4 regions of the Pseudomonas sp. CMR5c genome follow, and region 2 is predicted to be linked to each of the others. Evidence: predicted binding sites of a transcription regulator. Region 2 holds the regulator's gene; each other region holds the start of a gene.

Region 1 (4,594 bases), 2.8 Mb from region 2:
CGGCAGGCGTGGTGGATGTCGAGACCCAGCACAAGGCCATTTCCCTGCGGGTGCTGACCGTCGACGATTCGTCGGTGGCGCGCAAGCAAGTCACTCGCTGCCTGCAGACAGTGGGCGTGGAAGTGGTGGCGTTGAACGACGGTCGGCAGGCGCTGGACTACCTGCGCAAGCTGGTCGACGAAGGCAAGAAGCCGGAAGAGGAATTCCTCATGATGATTTCCGACATCGAGATGCCTGAAATGGACGGCTACACCCTCACGGCCGAGATACGTAACGATCCACGCATGCAAAAGCTGCACATCATCCTGCATACTTCGTTGTCAGGGGTGTTCAATCAGGCGATGGTGAAGAAGGTCGGTGCCGATGACTTCCTTGCCAAGTTCCGCCCTGATGACCTGGCTTCCCGGGTAGTCGACCGGATCAAAGCAGCAGACCACAGCTGAGGGCAGTGGCCCTTGGTGGACCTAGATTTAAGAGGCGGCAGCATTGTCTACGGGTAATTTGGATTTTGAACAGTTCCGGGTCTTCCTGGAAAAAGCCTGTGGTATTTTGCTCGGGGAAAACAAGCAATATCTGGTCTCGAGCCGTCTCAACAAACTGATGGAGCAGCAAGGTATAAAAACCTTGGGCGAGCTGGTTCAGCGGATCCAGACCCAGCCACGCGGCGGTTTGCGCGAGATGGTAGTGGATGCCATGACGACCAACGAGACCTTGTGGTTCCGCGACACCTACCCATTCGAGGTGTTGAAGAACAAAGTGCTTCCCGAGGCGATCAAGGCCAATCCCAACCAGCGCTTGCGGATCTGGTCCGCGGCTTGTTCCTCGGGACAGGAGCCTTACTCGTTGTCGATGTCCATCGACGAGTTCGAGCGTACCAACATGGGCCAGTTGAAGATGGGCGCGCAGATCGTCGCAACCGATCTGTCCGGGACCATGCTCAACAACTGCAAGACCGGTGAATACGACAGCCTGGCCATTGGTCGCGGCTTGTCGGCCGATCGCCTGCAGCGTTATTTCGACCCCAAGGGGCCGGGGCGCTGGGTGGTCAAGTCGCCGATCAAGAACCGCGTTGAGTTCCGCTCGTTCAACCTGCTGGACAGCTATGCCAGCCTGGGCAAGTTCGACATCGTGTTCTGCCGCAACGTCCTGATCTACTTCTCGGCGGAAGTGAAGAAGGACATCCTGATGCGCATCCACAGCACCCTGAAGCCGGGCGGTTACCTGTTCCTGGGGGCGTCCGAGGCGCTCAACGGCTTGCCGGATCATTACCAGATGGTCCAGTGCAACCCGGGGATCATCTACCAGGCCAAGTAACCTGGATTGATCGCTACGCCAAAGGAGGCCCTCGGGCCTCCTTTTTCATGTTCGTCATTTAATGCCGAGATGGCAGGGTGATTGCCGCTTTGCCGGCGCTGCGCGGAAAACCATTGCCGCTTTTCTGGCATTTGCCGCCTTGCCGTTACTGCGAGGGCCTTGATTTACGGGGTTTCCTAGGTTGGCACGCGGATTGCTAGTTTGATGTCAACGTAAAATCAGGTCACCCAAAGGTTTCCCGACATGAGCATCAGCTTCGATAAAGCGCTCGGTATTCACGAACAGGCTCTCGGCTTTCGCGCCAAGCGGGCCGAAGTATTGGCCAACAACATCTCCAACGCCGACACCCCGAACTACAAGGCTCGGGACCTGGACTTTTCCGCCGTGCTCGCCGAGCAGAACGAAAAGGTCAACAAGGGGACGTTCGGTTTGAACCTGACCAATAACCGGCACATCGAAGCGCAAGGCGTGAGCGCTGGCGACGAGTCGCTGCAATATCGCACGCCAATGCAACCTTCGATCGACCAGAACACCGTGGACGCGCAGCTCGAGCAGTCGAACTATGCGCAGAACGCGGTGGAATTCCAGGCCAGCTTCACGCTGCTCAACAGCAAATTCAAAGGGCTGGTGGCAGCCCTGCGCGGAGAGTAATCCATGTCCCTTGCCAGTGTTTTCAATATTGCCGGTAGTGGCATGAGCGCCCAGACCACTCGTCTGAACACCGTCGCCAGTAACATAGCCAACGCCGAGAGCGTGTCGTCGAGCATCGACCAGACCTACCGCGCCCGGCATCCGGTGTTCGCCACCATGTTCCAGAACGCTCAGGGTGGTGATCGCGGTTCGCTGTTCCAGAGTCAGGACGCTGCCGGGCAGGGCGTACAAGTGTTGGGCGTGGTCGAGGACCAGAGCAACCTCGAGGCGCGCTACGAGCCCAATCATCCGGCAGCCGATGCCAAGGGCTATGTCTACTACCCCAACGTCAATGTGGTGGAAGAGATGGCCGACATGATTTCCGCCAGCCGTTCGTTCCAGACCAACGCTGAAATGATGAATACCGCCAAAACCATGATGCAGAAGGTCCTGACCCTCGGTCAGTGATAAGGGGCGAATCCGATGAGCGTTACTGATACCACTACAGCCCCATCCCTCAAGGATGTGCTGGCCAATTCGTCGAAAAAGACCACGACCACCAGTGCTGATGGCCTCGCTGCGGCAACCAACAGCACCACCGGCAAGCAGTCCCTGGGCAAGGATGCATTCCTCAAGCTGCTGGTAACCCAGCTGAATAACCAGAACCCGCTGGATCCTCAGGACAACAGTGCGTTCGTGGCCCAGTTGGCGCAATTCTCGACCCTGGAAGGGATCACCACGCTCAATACGTCGGTGAACTCCATCACGGGCAACTACAAATCGTCCCAGGCCTTGCAGGCTTCGTCCCTGGTCGGGCGCTCGGTGATCGTCCAGAGCGGCACCACCCAGGTCGATACCAGCAAGAGCATGACCGGGTCGGTGACCGTTCCGACCAGCGTGAGCTCGGTCACCGTGGCCATCACCGACAAGGACGGCAACACCGTCAAGACCATCGACATGGGCAGCCAGAAGGCTGGCAACGCCAGCTTCGTCTGGGATGGCACCAAGGCCGACGGCACCAAGGCCCCGCCGGGCAACTACACCTTCAAGGCCAGTACCACCATCGATGGCAAGGGTACTTCCCTGATCACTTACCTGCCGGCCACGGTCAACAGCGTCACCATCAGCCAGACCGGCGGTGAGCTGATGCTGAACCTGGCGGGCATGAGCAGCCCGATCGGGCTGTCCAAAGTACAAACTATTGGTATCTAGAGCCGACTAAGCGGCACGAGGAGTGGAATATGTCTTTCAATATCGGCCTTAGCGGTCTCTACGCTGCCAACAAGCAACTGGACGTGACCGGCAACAACATCGCCAACGTCGCCACCACCGGCTTCAAGTCTTCCCGTGCGGAATTCGCCGACGTGTACTCGGCCACCAAGCTGGGCAGCGGCACCCAGGTAGTGGGTAACGGCGTGCGCCTGGCCAACGTGTCCCAGCAGTTCACCAACGGTGATATCAACAACACCGGCAACGTGCTGGACATGGGGATCCAGGGCCAGGGTTTCTTCGTGCTGAGCACCAATGGCTCGCTGAGCTATACCCGCGCCGGCGCCTTCAAGGCCGACAAGGAAGGCTACATCACCACCAGCGACGGCACTGCCCGCCTGCAAGGTTATGCCGTGGATGCCAACGGCAAGATCATCAACGGCGTGCTGACCGACCTGCGGATCGATACTTCGAACCTGGCGCCAAAGCCGACCGATTCGATCTCCTCGACCATCAACCTGAACTCCAGCGAAACTCCGATCAACGTCAATCCTACGGCTCCGGCCCCGGCGTATGTGTTCGATCCGACCAAGAGCGAAACCTACAGCAAGCAGTTCAGCACCCCGGTGTATGACTCCCAGGGCAACAAGCACGTCATGGATCAGTACATGATCAAGACGTCCAATCCCAACGAGTGGCAGACCTACACCCTGATCGATGGCCGCAACCCCGACGGTACGGCTTTCAGCATGGCCAACCAGGCGCCGATCACCATCAAGTTCGATTCCTCGGGCAAGCTCCAGTCCCTGACGCCGCCAACCGCGCCGGCCACCAGCCAGTTCACGGTGAGTGGCAACAGCATCGTCATGGGCAACTGGACCCCGGGCAACGTGGTCAATGGCAACTTCGTCCCCAACGGTTCGGTAGCAGCGGCAGGCGGCGTGAAGGTCGACATGACCAAGACCGGCTCGGTACTGGGTGATACCGCCCGCTCGGTAGTCGCGCAGAACGGCTACTCCACTGGCCAGATCACCAACCTGACCATCGACGGCAGTGGTGTGATGCTGGCCAACTTCAGCAACGAGCAGACCAAGCCGATCGGCCAGATCTCCCTGGCCAGCTTCACCAACGAGCAGGGCCTGCAGCCGATCGGTGGTACCCAGTGGAAGGAAACCTACTCCTCGGGTATCCCGGGTTATGACGCACCGAAGACCGGCACTCTGGGTGCGATCCAGTCCAACTCCCTGGAAGAGTCCAACGTCAACCTGACCAACGAGCTGGTGAACCTGATCAAGGCCCAGAGCAACTACCAGGCGAACGCCAAGACCATCTCCACCCAGAGCACCATCATGCAGACCATCATCCAGATGACCTGATGCCGCTCTGGCGTGTTGGACAAGAAGCCCCTCTCTGAGGGGCTTTTTTATGCCTGTTCGCTGCC
Region 2 (4,594 bases):
AAGCGCCATCGACTACTTCGTGATCAACGCCCACAGCGTGCAGTACCTGCCCGATGGCAAGCTGCAGTACGAGATGACCTCGGACAAGGTCGAGCACGTCAAGGCCAGCGAAGTGACCCTGCTGACCAAGCCGGACCTGCAGATGTATCGCGGCACCACCTATCCGTGGCATGTCCAGAGCGAGCGTGGCGAGGTCAACCCCGATGGCACCGAAGTCGAGCTGATCGACTCCGTCCGCGTGGCCCGCACCGACGAGAGAAATCGCAACCTGCTGATCACCACCAGCCGCATGACAGTATTCCCGCAGAAGCAATATGCGCAGACCGAGCAAGCCGTTAGAATCGACGGCGCCGACGGCGTGACCACTGCCAAGGGAATGAAAGCGTATTTGAAAGACGGCAGGATGAACCTGCTATCGAACGTAAGAGGACAGTATGAGGCTCGTTAAAACCCTCCCTATTTTGCTCAGTCTGGGCGCAGCACTGGGAAGCGTGAGCGCCTGGGCTCTGCCGAACGATAGCCAACAGCCGATCCGCATCCAGGCCGATGACGCCCAGCTCGACGACAAGAATGGCGTGGCCACCTACAAGGGCGACGTGATCATCACTCAGGGCTCGATGAAGATCACCGGCAATACCGTGACCATCACCCGGGCCAAGACCGGTGAAATCGACGTAGTGACCTCGGTGGGCAACCTGGCCTACTTCGAGCAACTGCAGAAGCAGACCGATCCGAAGCCGGTCCAGGCCTATGCCGTGACCATCCAGTACCATGCCCAGCAAAACCGCATCGTGCTGATCGACAAGGCCAAGGTCATCAACGACGGCAACACCACCGAAGGCGAGAAGATCGTCTACGACACCGTCAAGCAAGTGGCCAACGCCGGTCGCGCCAACGGCAGCTCGGTTACTGCGCCACGTCCGCGAATCGACATGGTCATCCAGCCGAAAAAGAAAACCGACGAGCAAAAGGCCCAGTAATGGCAACTCTCAAAGCCCAGCACCTGGCCAAGAGCTACAAGAGCCGCCAGGTCGTGCGTGATGTCAGCCTGTCCATCGACAGCGGCCAGATCGTCGGCCTGCTTGGCCCCAACGGTGCCGGCAAGACCACCTGCTTCTACATGATCGTGGGCCTGGTCCAGGCCGACCAGGGCCGAGTCCTGATCGACGACCTGGACGTCAGCCACCAGCCGATGCACGGCCGCGCCCGTGCAGGTATCGGCTACCTGCCCCAGGAAGCCTCGATCTTCCGCAAGCTGTCGGTGGCCGACAACATCATGGCCATCCTCGAGACCCGCAAGGAACTGGACAAGGCCGGCCGTCGCCAGGAGCTGGAAAGCCTGCTGCAGGAATTCCACATCAACCACATCCGCGACAACCTCGGCATGAGCCTGTCCGGTGGTGAGCGCCGCCGCGTGGAAATCGCCCGGGCCCTGGCCACCGCCCCCAAGTTCATCCTGCTGGACGAACCTTTCGCAGGCGTGGACCCGATCTCGGTCGGCGACATCAAGCAGATCATCCACCACCTCAAGGCCAAGGGGATCGGCGTGCTGATCACCGACCACAACGTCCGCGAAACCCTGGACATCTGTGAGACCGCCTATATCGTCAACGACGGACAACTGATCGCCGAAGGCGACTCCCAGACCATCCTGGCCAACGAACTGGTCAAGGAAGTCTACCTGGGCCATGAGTTCCGCCTGTAAGGGCTGAGGTGCAGGACCCATTGCCTGGGCGCTGGGAACGATAAAACCCCACAAACTTTATTGTTACAGCGCTCTAGGCAAACACTTCAGTTTCAGGCATATAATTTGCTTATGTTTGGCGCTCCGGCGCCCTGTAGTGGATGGCGCATGTGCGCCGGCAATTAAGGTGTTAAGCCCCTGCCATGAAACCATCGCTAGTCCTGAGAATGGGCCAGCAGCTGACGATGACACCGCAGCTGCAACAGGCCATCCGCCTGCTCCAACTGTCGACCCTGGACCTGCAACAGGAAATCCAGGAAGCCCTGGAGTCCAACCCGATGCTCGAACGCCAGGAAGAGGGCGACGACTTCGACAACAGCGACCCCCTGGCCGACAACACCGAGTCCAAACCCAACACCGAGATCCAGGAACCCTCCTACCAGGAAACCACCCAGACGGTGGACAGCCTCGAGGACGGTGAATGGAACGAGCGCATCCCCAACGAGCTGCCGGTGGATACCGCCTGGGAAGATGTGTACCAGACCAGCGCCAGCAGCCTGCCCAGCAGCGATGATGACGAGTGGGACTTCACCACCCGCACCTCGGCTGGCGAAAGCCTGCAGAGCCACCTGCTCTGGCAGCTGAACCTGGCCCCGATGTCGGACACCGACCGCCTGATCGCAGTGACCCTGATCGACTGCATCAACAACCAGGGCTACCTGGACGAAACCCTGGAAGAGATTCTCGAAGCCTTCGACCCCGAGCTGGATATCGAGCTGGATGAGGTCGAGGCCGTGCTGCACCGCATACAGCAATTCGAGCCGGCCGGCATCGGCGCCCGCAGCCTGGGCGAATGCCTGCTGCTGCAACTGCGCCAGTTGCCGGCGAGAACACCTTGGCTGGCCGAGGCCCAGCGCCTGGTCAACGACTACATCGACCTGCTGGGCAGCCGCGACTACAGCCAACTGATGCGCCGCATGAAGCTCAAGGAAGACGAACTGCGCCAGGTCATCGAACTGGTCCAGAGCCTCAACCCGCGCCCGGGTTCGCAGATCGAGTCCAGCGAAGCCGAGTACGTGGTTCCTGACGTCATCGTGCGCAAGGACAACGAACGCTGGCTGGTGGAGCTGAACCAGGAATCCGTGCCACGCCTGCGGGTCAACGCCCAGTACGCCGGGTTCGTGCGCCGCGCCGATACCAGTGCGGACAACACCTTCATGCGCAACCAGTTGCAGGAGGCCCGCTGGTTCATCAAGAGCCTGCAGAGCCGCAATGAAACCCTGATGAAGGTCGCCACCCAGATCGTCGAGCACCAACGCGGATTCCTCGAGTACGGCGACGAAGCGATGAAGCCCCTGGTCCTGCACGACATCGCCGAAGCGGTGGGCATGCACGAGTCGACGATTTCCCGGGTGACCACGCAGAAATTCATGCATACCCCACGGGGCATATATGAGCTGAAATACTTTTTCTCGAGCCACGTCAGCACCTCCGAAGGCGGTGAATGCTCGTCTACGGCGATCCGCGCGATCATCAAGAAACTGGTGGCTGCGGAAAATCAGAAAAAGCCGTTGAGTGACAGCAAGATCGCTGGTTTACTGGAGGCACAAGGTATCCAGGTAGCCCGCCGGACCGTCGCCAAGTACCGCGAATCCCTTGGGATCGCGCCTTCCAGCGAACGCAAGCGGTTGATGTAGCCGCCGGGCTGGCCACAGCGTTTCGGAGTGTGCTTGAAACCCGCCGAGCGATGACCGGGCAAGGTAGCCCGATCGATGTGCAGGCTGGTTTCAGACACAGTCTAGGTGGCAGGCAAAACGGCCTGCCGCGTTATGCACTGGCAACGAAGGAGAAGCTGTATGCAAGTCAACATCAGTGGACACCAACTCGAAGTGACTGAACCTCTGCGCGTCTACATCGGCGAGAAGCTCGACCGACTGGAACGCCATTTCGACAAGATCACCAATGTGCAGGTCACCATGGCCGTCGAGAAGCTGAAGCAGAAAATCGAGGCGACCCTGCACATCCACGGTGGGGAGGTCGTCGCCAATGCAGAACATGACGATATGTATGCCGCAATCGACCTGCTCACGGACAAGCTTGACCGCCAACTGAAAAAGCATAAGGAAAAGCAACTCCACCTTCTCCAAGGCACGGGTCGCTGATACTCCCCTCCCATGATCCGACTTGAAAGCATCCTGACCCCCGGCCGTTCCCTGGTGAACGTGCCGGGCGGCAGTAAAAAACGCGCCCTCGAACAAATTGCCAACCTGATCAGCCGTGAAGTGCCTGATCTGGAGATGCAGGACGTATTCGAGAGCCTGATCGCCCGCGAGAAACTCGGCTCCACCGGGTTCGGCAACGGCATCGCTATTCCCCACTGCCGCCTCAAAGGCTGCGAGTCCCCCATCAGCGCGCTGATGCACCTGGACGCCCCGATCGACTTCGATGCCATCGACGGCGCTCCCGTGGACCTGCTGTTCGTACTGCTGGTCCCGGAGGCCGCCACCGATGCGCACCTGGAACTGCTCCGGCAGATCGCCAGCATGCTCGATCGCAAGGAAGTTCGTGAGCGGCTGCGCAGCGCCACCAGCAACGAAGCCTTGTACCAGGTCGTGCTGGACGAACAGAACGGTCGGTAACCATGCGTCTGATCATCGTCAGCGGCCGTTCCGGCTCAGGTAAAAGCACCGCCCTCGATGTTCTGGAGGACCACGGCTACTACTGCATTGACAACCTGCCAGCCGGCCTGCTGCCCGAGCTGGCCGAACGCGCGTTGATCCATACCGAATTGGCGCAACCGCTGGTGGCGGTGTCCATCGACGCCCGCAACCTGCCAAGCCACCTGTCGCGCTTTCCGGAGCTGCTGGAAGAAGTTCGCAGCCGGCACATCCAGTGCGATGTGCTGTACCT
Region 3 (4,594 bases), 1.3 Mb from region 2:
CGGCCGATGGCGGTGGCCTGTTCCAGGTCGGCCAGGGTCCGGGCCACCTTGAGCAGGCGGTGGGCCGCGCGCAGCGACAGGCCGAGGTTCTCGCAGGCTGCTTCCAGCCAGCGCTCGTCGGTTGTGGATAACCTGCAATGGCGCGCCAGGCCGGGCAGGTCGAGCAGGGCGTTGGTGCAGCCCTGGCGCCGCAGTTGCAGGTCGCGCGCACAGGCCACCAGGTCGGCGGCGCTGGCACTGTCGTTACCCGGTTGCGGCGCGGGGTTCAGGGCCGTGGCCTCGCGGGCGACGGTCAGGTGCAGGTCGATGCGATCCAGCAGCGGGCCGGAGAGCTTGTTGCGATAGCGCTGGATCTGCTCCGGCGTGCAACGGCAGCGGCCACTGGGTTCGCCCAGGTATCCACAGGGGCAGGGGTTCATCGCCGCCACCAACTGGAAGCGTGCCGGAAACTGCACCCGCTCGCGGGCCCGGGCGATAACGATCTGCCCGGATTCCATGGGCTCGCGTAGAACCTCCAGGACCTTGCGGTCGAACTCCGGTAGCTCGTCGAGAAACAGCACGCCATGGTGGGCCAGGGTGATTTCCCCGGGCTGCGGTTTCGAGCCACCGCCCACCAGAGCCGCGCTCGACGCCGAGTGATGGGGTTGGCGGAACGGACGCTGTGGCCAGTGGTCCAGCGGGGCGGGGCTGCTCACCGACTGGATGGCTGCTACCTCAAGGGCCTCGTGTTCTTGCAGCGGTGGCAGCAGGCCGGGCAGGCGGCTGGCCAACAGGGTCTTGCCGGTGCCGGGCGGGCCGCAGAACAGCAGGTTGTGGGCCCCGGCCGCAGCCACCAGCAGGGCCCGCTTGGCGGCCAGCTGGCCCTGGACGTCGCGCAGGTCGGGGTAGGGCGCGCGGTCATGGGGCAGGCCCTGGCTGACGCAGGCCGGGATCGGCGCCTGCCCGTTGAGATGGGCCGCCGCCTCCAGCAAATGGTCGACCGCGATCACGCTCAGGCCCGAGGCCAGGCAGGCTTCCTCGGCATTGGCCCGGGGCACCAGCAAGGCATGGCCGGCATCCCGTGCTGCCAGGGCCGCCGGCAGCACGCCGCGCACCGGGCGCACGGCCCCGGACAACGCCAACTCGCCCAGGCACTCGACGCGGTCCAGCGCCGTGGCCGGTAGTTGCTGGCTGGCCGCGAGGATGCCCAGGGCGATCGCCAGGTCGAAGCGTCCACCGTCCTTGGGCAGGTCGGCGGGAGCCAGGTTGAGGGTGATGCGCCGGGCGGGGAAGTCGAAGCCGGCGTTGAGGATCGCGCTGCGGACCCGGTCCTTGCTTTCCTTGACCGCGGTTTCGGGCAGCCCCACCAGGGTCAGGCTCGGCAGGCCGTTGGCCAGGTGCACTTCGACACTGACGGCCGGAGCCTGTACGCCCATCTGGGCGCGGCTGTGGATGATGGCCAGGGACATGCGACGTTCTTCCTTGCAGCGGCGGGAACCGCATCCTGCGGTGTTGCAAGGATAGGCGAGGGGGGCAGCGCGAGCGCTGGGCAATGCAGACAGGATGTGTCGCCGGCCTGTCCTTCAGCCTTGATGAAGGCGCGCGGCCGGCGAGGAGGGTGTCAGCTCATTGATCCTTCGGCTCAAGCCTGGCTTCCAGCTCGGCGACCTTGGCTTCCAGGCTTTCCAGGCGGGCCCGGGTGCGCGCCAGGACCACCATCTGGCTGTCGAATTCTTCCCGGCTGACCAGGTCCAGCTTGCTGAAGCCGCTTTGCAGCAGGGCCTTGAACTGGCTTTCGATTTCGTTGCGCGGCAGGGGAGTTTCGCCGCTGAACAAGCGCGAGGCATGACCGCTCAGGGCGTCGAGGAGATCTTTGGGGGCGAGCATGGGAATGTCCTGAATAGCTGATGGGCCGCAGTGTATCACGCACGAACCGAGGGCTTGGCGCCGCCCGGCCTGCACGTTTTTTGCGCATCGGGCCGCAACCGCGCGCACCGTTATCGTGCGTATCGGTGGCGGGTTTTCCCGCCCCTGGCCGCGGGCCGCGGGCAACTTCATGAAATCGCTGGTGTTTCCCGACCTGGCAAGCTTTCTGCTTAGACCCTGGTGACCCATGCACTGATGCAGTCGCTGTGACGAATGCAGTGCGACCGACGAAACGGGGAGTGTTTCGTCAGGGCGGCTAGCGTCGGTCCGGCTGAGGAGGGCCGACGATGCGTTACAAAGCCAGGCACTGCGCTTAGACTTGAGTCGGGTTTGTTTTCCTGGGGCAAGTCCACCAATTCGGGAGAGAGTTTCATGAAGCTAGTCACCGCCATCATCAAGCCGTTCAAGTTGGACGACGTGCGCGAGTCGCTGTCCGAAATCGGCGTGCAGGGCATTACCGTCACCGAGGTCAAGGGCTTCGGTCGGCAGAAGGGCCATACCGAGCTGTACCGCGGCGCGGAATACGTGGTCGATTTCCTGCCCAAGGTGAAGATCGATGTCGCCATCGACGACAAGGATCTGGACCGGGTCATCGAGGCCATCACCAAGGCTGCCAACACCGGCAAGATCGGTGACGGCAAGATCTTCGTGGTCAATCTGGAACAGGCTATTCGCATCCGTACCGGCGAAACCGATACCGACGCAATCTAAGCCGCCCCAAACCCAACGCCCCAGGAGAAAACAACATGACTCTGCGTAAATTCGCAGGGCTAGGAGCCCTTTTGCCCCTCGTAATGCCTGGCTTGGCCATGGCGGCAGACGAAGCGGCTGCTCCAGTCCTCAATTCCGGCGACACCGCCTGGATGCTCACCTCCACCGCCCTGGTACTGTTCATGACCATCCCCGGGCTGGCGCTGTTCTACGGCGGCATGGTGCGGTCCAAGAACATTCTTTCGGTGATGATGCAGTGCTTCGCCATCACTGGCCTGGTGACTGTCCTGTGGTTCATCTATGGCTACAGCATCGCGTTCGACACCAGCGGGATGGAAGCTGGCGTGGTCAACCTCAATTCCTTCGTCGGCGGCCTGTCCAAGGCCTTCCTCGCCGGTATCACCCCGGCCAGCGTGACCGGTCCGGCAGCGCTGTTCCCCGAAGCGGTGTTCGTCACCTTCCAGATGACCTTCGCCATCATCACTCCGGCGCTGATCGTCGGTGCCTTCGCCGAGCGGATGAAGTTCTCGGCGATGCTGATCTTCATGGGCATCTGGTTCACCGTGGTCTATGCGCCCATTGCGCACATGGTCTGGAGCGGTCCGGGTTCGCTGATGGGCGACTGGGGCGTGCTGGATTTCGCCGGCGGCACCGTAGTCCATATCAACGCCGGTATCGCCGGCCTGGTCTGCTGCCTGGTGCTGGGCAAGCGCAAGGGCTTCCCGACCACGCCGATGGCCCCGCACAACCTCGGCTACACCCTGATGGGCGCGGCGATGCTGTGGATCGGCTGGTTCGGTTTCAACGCCGGTTCCGCTGCAGCGGCCAATGGCACTGCCGGCATGGCCATGCTGGTGACCCAGATCGCTACCGCTGCCGCGGCCCTGGGCTGGATGTTTGCCGAGTGGCTCACCCACGGTAAACCCAGCGCCCTGGGGATCGCCTCGGGCGTGGTGGCAGGCCTGGTGGCGATCACTCCGGCGGCCGGTACCGTCGGCCCGATGGGGGCCCTGGTCATCGGCCTGGCGGCGGGTGTGGTGTGCTTCTTCTGCGCGACCAGCCTCAAGCGCAAGCTGGGGTATGACGACTCCCTGGATGCCTTCGGCGTGCATGGCATTGGCGGCATTCTCGGAGCGATCCTGACCGGGGTCTTCGCCGCCCCGGCCCTGGGTGGCTTCGGCACCGTGACCGACGTTGCCGCGCAGGTCTGGGTCCAGGCCAAGGGCGTGGGCCTGACCGTGATCTACACCGCCGTGGCGACCTTCATCATCCTCAAGGTGCTGGATGCGATCATCGGCCTGCGGGTGACCGAGGAAGAAGAGGCTGTTGGCCTCGACCTGGCCCAGCACAATGAGCGCGGTTACAACCTGTAAGCACCCTGCTCGAAAAAGCCCGGCTTCGGCCGGGCATTTTTTTGCCTGGTGCTTGTCATTGAGGAAGGCTGAAAGGTTTTTATGATGAGCCTTGGCAGGTTTGCCAGACGATTTTTAGTAGGGCAAATGCTTACACTAAAGCAGGATTATTCGGCGCTTTGTTTTTTTCCTGAGCGCGCTAGAATGCGCGCCGAAGCGTGGAGATAGGTATGTGGCAACAGACCCTGATTACCCTGCGGGCCAGGCCCCGGGGCTTTCACCTGGTAACGGACGAGTTGCTCGCCGGCTTGCCTGAGTTGAAGGCATATCGAGTCGGACTGCTGCACTTGTTGCTGCAACATACCTCGGCCTCGTTGACCGTCAACGAGAATGCCGACCCGGCGGTCCGGCGCGACTTCGAACGTTTCTTCAATACCCTGGTGCCCCAAGGCATGAGCGGGTACGAACACAACGACGAAGGCGCGGACGACCTCCCGGCCCACTTCAAGGCCAGTTTGCTAGGCTGTCAGCTGACTTTGCCGATCTCGGCGGGCCGGCTGGCGTTGGGCACCTGGCAAGGTGTTTACCTGGGCGAGCACCGTGATCACGGCGGTGCTCGTAAAGTC
Region 4 (4,594 bases), 1.0 Mb from region 2:
CAGGAAGGTCCCGACACCGCACATCGGGTCGGCCAGAGCCCCGCCTTCAGCCGCGATACGCGGCCAGCCGGCGCGGATCAGCACCGCCGCGGCGAGGTTTTCCTTGAGTGGCGCGGCGCCCTGCTGCAAGCGATAGCCACGCTGGTGCAGGCTGTGGCCGGAGAGGTCCAGGGAGAGGATGGCTTCGCCACGATCCAGGCGCAGATGGATGCGCAGGTCCGGATTGAGCTTGTCCACCGAGGGACGCTCGCCGGTTGGGGTCCGCAGCTTGTCGACGATGGCGTCCTTGACCTTCAAGGCGCCGAAATGGGTGTTGTCGATGCCCGAGCCATGCCCGCTGAACTCCACCGCCAGGGTACCGTCGGCCAGCATGTGGTCCTGCCAGTCGACATCCAGCACGCCCTGGTACAGGTCGTCGGCGTTCTTCATCGGGAAGCGCTTGAGGACCAGCAAGACCCGGTTGGCCAGGCGCGACCACAGGCACAGGCGGTAAGCCGTCTCCATGTCGCCCATGCCGCGCACGGCGGAGGTGTGTTCGCGCGCTTGTTCAAGGCCAAGCCCGGTGGCTTCCTCGATCAGCAGGCCTTCTAGGCCTTTGGGACAGGTGAGGAAGAGTTCGTAACGATCCGACATGGAAATACCAGGGCCTTAGGCAAATAAGTGAACGGGCAACGCATCGCCCGCTCGGTTTTTAATCAAGCGCTTTTCTTCAAGAGCGCTCGTGTGGCACGCAACGTGCCGTCCCACCCCGGCGGGCAGGCTTTCTTGCAAGACAAAAGAGCTTAGAGGCCGGGGCAGATGAAAAGTCAGGGCAACAAAATGACATAAGTCTACCCTTCGTCGAATAGTAGTTGAGTGCAACCGTTCGACATTCTCACTAAAGCATTAACCTCATCATCTAGTAGAGACCTGATCACAGCAGGCTTTGCTCCAAGGAGACCGTGCAAAAACCGCTCTGGCTTATGGCCTGGACAGCATTATGGTTACGTTCTTATGACAAAACGATCATTCACTTGCTGTGACCTATTGGTTAGAACTCAACACAGGTTGGCGCCGCAACGGCGTCGACATCAAGGCTCGCGACGCCGGCAGCGAGCACCAACGGCAGAACCGATCTGCCCGACCTCAACGAAGGTCGACGGGACATATACAGTCAACAAGTGAGGGAAACACCCTATGAGAAGACTAAAGCGTGATCCGTTGGAAAGAGCGTTTTTACGCGGATATCAGTATGGCGTTAATGGCAAGTCCCGTGAGCTTTGCCCATTTACTCTACCGTCGGTACGCCAAGCCTGGATCAACGGCTGGCGCGAAGGACGCGGCGACAACTGGGACGGTATGACAGGCACTGCGGGTATACACAGACTCAACGAACTTCGCGCTGTCGGCTGATCAGGGCACATTCCGACACCTAAAACTTGAATAGATGACGATTTAACCACGCGCGCCCCATCCGGGCGGCGGGCTTCGGCCCAGGGGCTCCTTCAAGGAGCCCTTTTTATTGCCGCCGCAACAGTCCGCCGATGCCTCAGCCCATCGCCGCGATGGCATCCACCGATTCGCGAATCAGCGCCGGTCCTTTATAGATGAACCCCGAATACAGCTGCACCAGGCTCGCTCCGGCGGCGATCTTCTCGGCCGCATGCTTGCCTTCGGTGATGCCGCCCACCGCGATGATCGGCAGGCGACCGGCCAGCTCGGAAGCCAGGACCTTGACCGTATGGGTGCTCTTCTCCCGCACCGGCGCACCGGACAGGCCACCGGCCTCGTCGCAATGCTCCAGGCCTTCGACGCCTTCACGGCTGAGGGTGGTGTTGGTGGCGATCACCGCATCCATGCCCGCCTCCAGCAGGGCGCGGGCCACTTCCACGGTTTCTTCATCGCTCATGTCCGGAGCGACCTTGATCGCCAGCGGCACACGCTTGCCATGGATCGCGGTCAATTCCTCCTGGCGCCGGCCCAGGGCGGCCAACAGCTGCTTGAGGGACTCGCCGAACTGCAGGCTGCGCAGGCCCGGGGTGTTGGGTGAGCTGACGTTGACCGTGATGTAGCTGGCCCGGGAATAGACCTTGTCCAGGCAGATCAGGTAGTCGTCCACCGCCCGCTCCACCGGGGTATCGAAGTTCTTGCCGATGTTGATCCCCAGCACGCCCCGGTACTTGGCGGCGGCGACCCGCGCCAGCAGGTTATCGACCCCCAGGTTGTTGAAACCCATGCGGTTGATGATGCCCTCGGCCTCCGGCAGGCGGAAGATCCGTGGCTTGGGGTTGCCTGGCTGCGGGCGCGGGGTGACGGTGCCGATCTCGACGAAACCGAAACCCAGCTGGGAGAAGCCATCGATGGCCGCGCCGTTCTTGTCCAGGCCGGCGGCCAGCCCCACCGGGTTGGCGAACTCCAGGCCCATGACCGTCACCGGCTTTGATGCCGGAGCCTTGCACAGCAAGCCGTTGAGGCCCAGACGCCCGCCCGCGCCGATCAGGTCCAGGGACAGATCGTGGGAGGTTTCCGGGGAGAGTTTGAACAGCAGCTGGCGGGCCAGGTTATACATGGGCGCGATGGACTCGGTGGACAGCGAAATGGGGCGGCGATTATAGCCGGGCCCGGGCCCCACAGGCGAGGCACATCGGCAAATCCGACCAGCGCTGGCATATGCCTTGCACCTGCTGCTTCGCCATCCTCCCGGGCCAAGGCCAGGTCCTTCACGCAAGGTAGCCCCATGACTGAACACCTTCGCCCAGCGCTGGCCTGGGTCAACGGTAGCGATGCCCCGGAAAAGCCCGAACTGGACCTGGGCTTCATGGCCCTGACCGATTGCGCCTCGCTGGTAGTCGCCGCCACCCAGGGGTTCGCCCAGCCCCACGGCCTGACCCTGAACCTCAAGCGCCAGAGCTCCTGGTCCAGCCTGCGGGACAAACTGGTAAGCGGCGAACTGGACGCCGCCCACAGCCTGTACGGCCTGGTCTACGCCGTGCACCTGGGCATCGGCGGTACCAGCCCCTGCCCCATGGCGGTACTCATGGGCCTGAACCAGAACGGCCAGAGCATCAACCTGTCGCCGGGGCTGCAAGCCCTCGAGGTGACCAGCCCTGAAGCACTGGAGCGCCATGTGCACCAAAGCCGGGCGCGCCTGACTTTCGCCCAGACCTTTCCCACCGGCACCCACGCCCTGTGGCTGTACTACTGGCTGGCCAGCCAGGGCATCCATCCGCTGCAGGACGTGGACAGCGTGGTGGTACCGCCGCCGCAGATGGTGGCCCACCTGCAGGCAGGGCGCATCGACGGCTTCTGCGTCGGCGAACCCTGGAGCGCCAGCGCGGTGCAGCAAGACCTGGGCTTCACCCTGGCCACCAGCCAGGCGATCTGGCCGGATCATCCGGAAAAGGTCCTGGGCTGCACCCGAACCTTCGCCGAGCACTACCCCAACACCGCCCGAGCCCTGGTGATGGCCGTCCTGGAGGCCAGCCGCTTCATCGAGCAAAGCCTGGAGAACCGTCGAGGCACCGCCCGGCTACTGAGCGCCAGCGACTACCTCGACGCGCCGCTTGCCTGCATCGAACCACGACTGCTGGGCGACTACGCCGACGGCCTCGGCCATCGCTGGCGGGATCCCCATGCCCTGCGCTTTCACCAGCATGGCGCGGTGAACCAGCCCTATCTGTCAGACGGCATGTGGTTCATGACCCAGTTCCGCCGCTGGGGCCTGCTGCGCGAAGACCCGGACTACCTGGCCGTGGCACGCCAGGTACAGCAAGTGCAGCTCTACCGCGAAGCAGCGACAGCCCTGGGCATCGCCTGCGGCCCGCAGATGCGCAGCAGCCAGTTGATCGATGGCAAGGTCTGGGACGGCTCACAACCGGCCGCCTATGCCCGCAGCTTCCACCTGCACGCCCTGAACGACACCCCTGCCCTCTGCGCCCGGCACTGAGCGGAGCCTGCGAACATGCTGCGAATCTTGCTGATCAACGACACCGCGAAGAAAGTCGGGCGGCTCAAGGCGGCCCTCAGCGAGGCCGGCTTCGAAGTCATCGACGAATCCGGCCTGACCATCGACCTGCCCGGACGCGTCGAAGCGGTGCGTCCGGACGTGATCCTGATCGATACCGAGTCACCGGGGCGCGACGTCATGGAGCAAGTGGTGCTGGTCAGCCGCGACCAGCCCCGGCCCATCGTGATGTTCACCGACGAGCACGACCCGGGCGTGATGCGCCAGGCGATCAAATCCGGGGTCAGCGCCTACATAGTCGAAGGCATCCAGGTCCAGCGCCTGCAACCGATCCTCGATGTGGCCATGGCCCGCTTCGAGAGCGACCAGGCCCTGCGCGCCCAGTTGCAGGCCCGGGACCAGCAACTGGCGGAGCGCAAGCGCATCGAACTGGCCAAAGGGCTACTGATGAAGATGAAGGCCTGCGACGAGGAGCAGGCTTACACCCTGATGCGCCGCCAGGCCATGAGCCGGCAGCAGAAGCTGATCCAGGTGGCGGAACAGATCATCGCCATGCAGGAACTGCTGGGCTGACCCCGCCCCTGGCGGCGATTGGCCCGGCTCTTGCTATCGGATAAGCATCGGTAACCAACGGCGGTTGCCCCACCCACG

The links. Region 2 encodes sigma-54, which starts transcription at its own class of promoters, with help from an activator protein. Its sites were predicted from a motif close to ANTGGCATNNANNTTGCTNT; they were not measured.
Region 1: flgB (flagellar basal body rod protein FlgB) is a predicted target of sigma-54. The motif match lies at 1,495-1,514, and genes of this name have one in related genera.
Region 3: glnK (P-II family nitrogen regulator) is a predicted target of sigma-54. The motif match lies at 2,059-2,078, and genes of this name have one in related genera.
Region 4: C4K40_RS09600 (CmpA/NrtA family ABC transporter substrate-binding protein) is a predicted target of sigma-54. The motif match lies at 2,642-2,661, and genes of this name have one in related genera.

What each region holds. Positions count from the first base shown of each region.
Region 1 covers NZ_CP027705.1:5,050,683-5,055,276, reverse strand. Annotated here, with positions in the region: gene C4K40_RS23115 (chemotaxis protein CheV) at 1-443, shown strand, start outside; gene cheR (protein-glutamate O-methyltransferase CheR) at 487-1,314, shown strand; gene flgB (flagellar basal body rod protein FlgB) at 1,558-1,965, shown strand; gene flgC (flagellar basal body rod protein FlgC) at 1,969-2,412, shown strand; gene flgD (flagellar hook assembly protein FlgD) at 2,428-3,156, shown strand; gene flgE (flagellar hook protein FlgE) at 3,186-4,529, shown strand.
Region 2 covers NZ_CP027705.1:1,039,834-1,044,427, reverse strand. Annotated here, with positions in the region: gene lptC (LPS export ABC transporter periplasmic protein LptC) at 1-448, shown strand, start outside; gene lptA (lipopolysaccharide transport periplasmic protein LptA) at 435-980, shown strand; gene lptB (LPS export ABC transporter ATP-binding protein) at 980-1,705, shown strand; gene C4K40_RS04695 (RNA polymerase factor sigma-54) at 1,888-3,381, shown strand; gene hpf (ribosome hibernation-promoting factor, HPF/YfiA family) at 3,541-3,846, shown strand; gene ptsN (PTS IIA-like nitrogen regulatory protein PtsN) at 3,859-4,323, shown strand; gene rapZ (RNase adapter RapZ) at 4,326-4,594, shown strand, end outside.
Region 3 covers NZ_CP027705.1:6,579,027-6,583,620, reverse strand. Annotated here, with positions in the region: gene C4K40_RS30485 (YifB family Mg chelatase-like AAA ATPase) at 1-1,448, opposite strand, end outside; gene C4K40_RS30480 (accessory factor UbiK family protein) at 1,606-1,866, opposite strand; gene glnK (P-II family nitrogen regulator) at 2,278-2,616, shown strand; gene C4K40_RS30470 (ammonium transporter) at 2,652-3,989, shown strand; gene C4K40_RS30465 (secondary thiamine-phosphate synthase enzyme YjbQ) at 4,199-4,594, shown strand, end outside.
Region 4 covers NZ_CP027705.1:2,039,077-2,043,670, reverse strand. Annotated here, with positions in the region: gene rlmKL (bifunctional 23S rRNA (guanine(2069)-N(7))-methyltransferase RlmK/23S rRNA (guanine(2445)-N(2))-methyltransferase RlmL) at 1-633, opposite strand, end outside; gene rmf (ribosome modulation factor) at 1,177-1,392, shown strand; gene C4K40_RS09605 (quinone-dependent dihydroorotate dehydrogenase) at 1,529-2,548, opposite strand; gene C4K40_RS09600 (CmpA/NrtA family ABC transporter substrate-binding protein) at 2,717-3,925, shown strand; gene C4K40_RS09595 (ANTAR domain-containing response regulator) at 3,941-4,516, shown strand.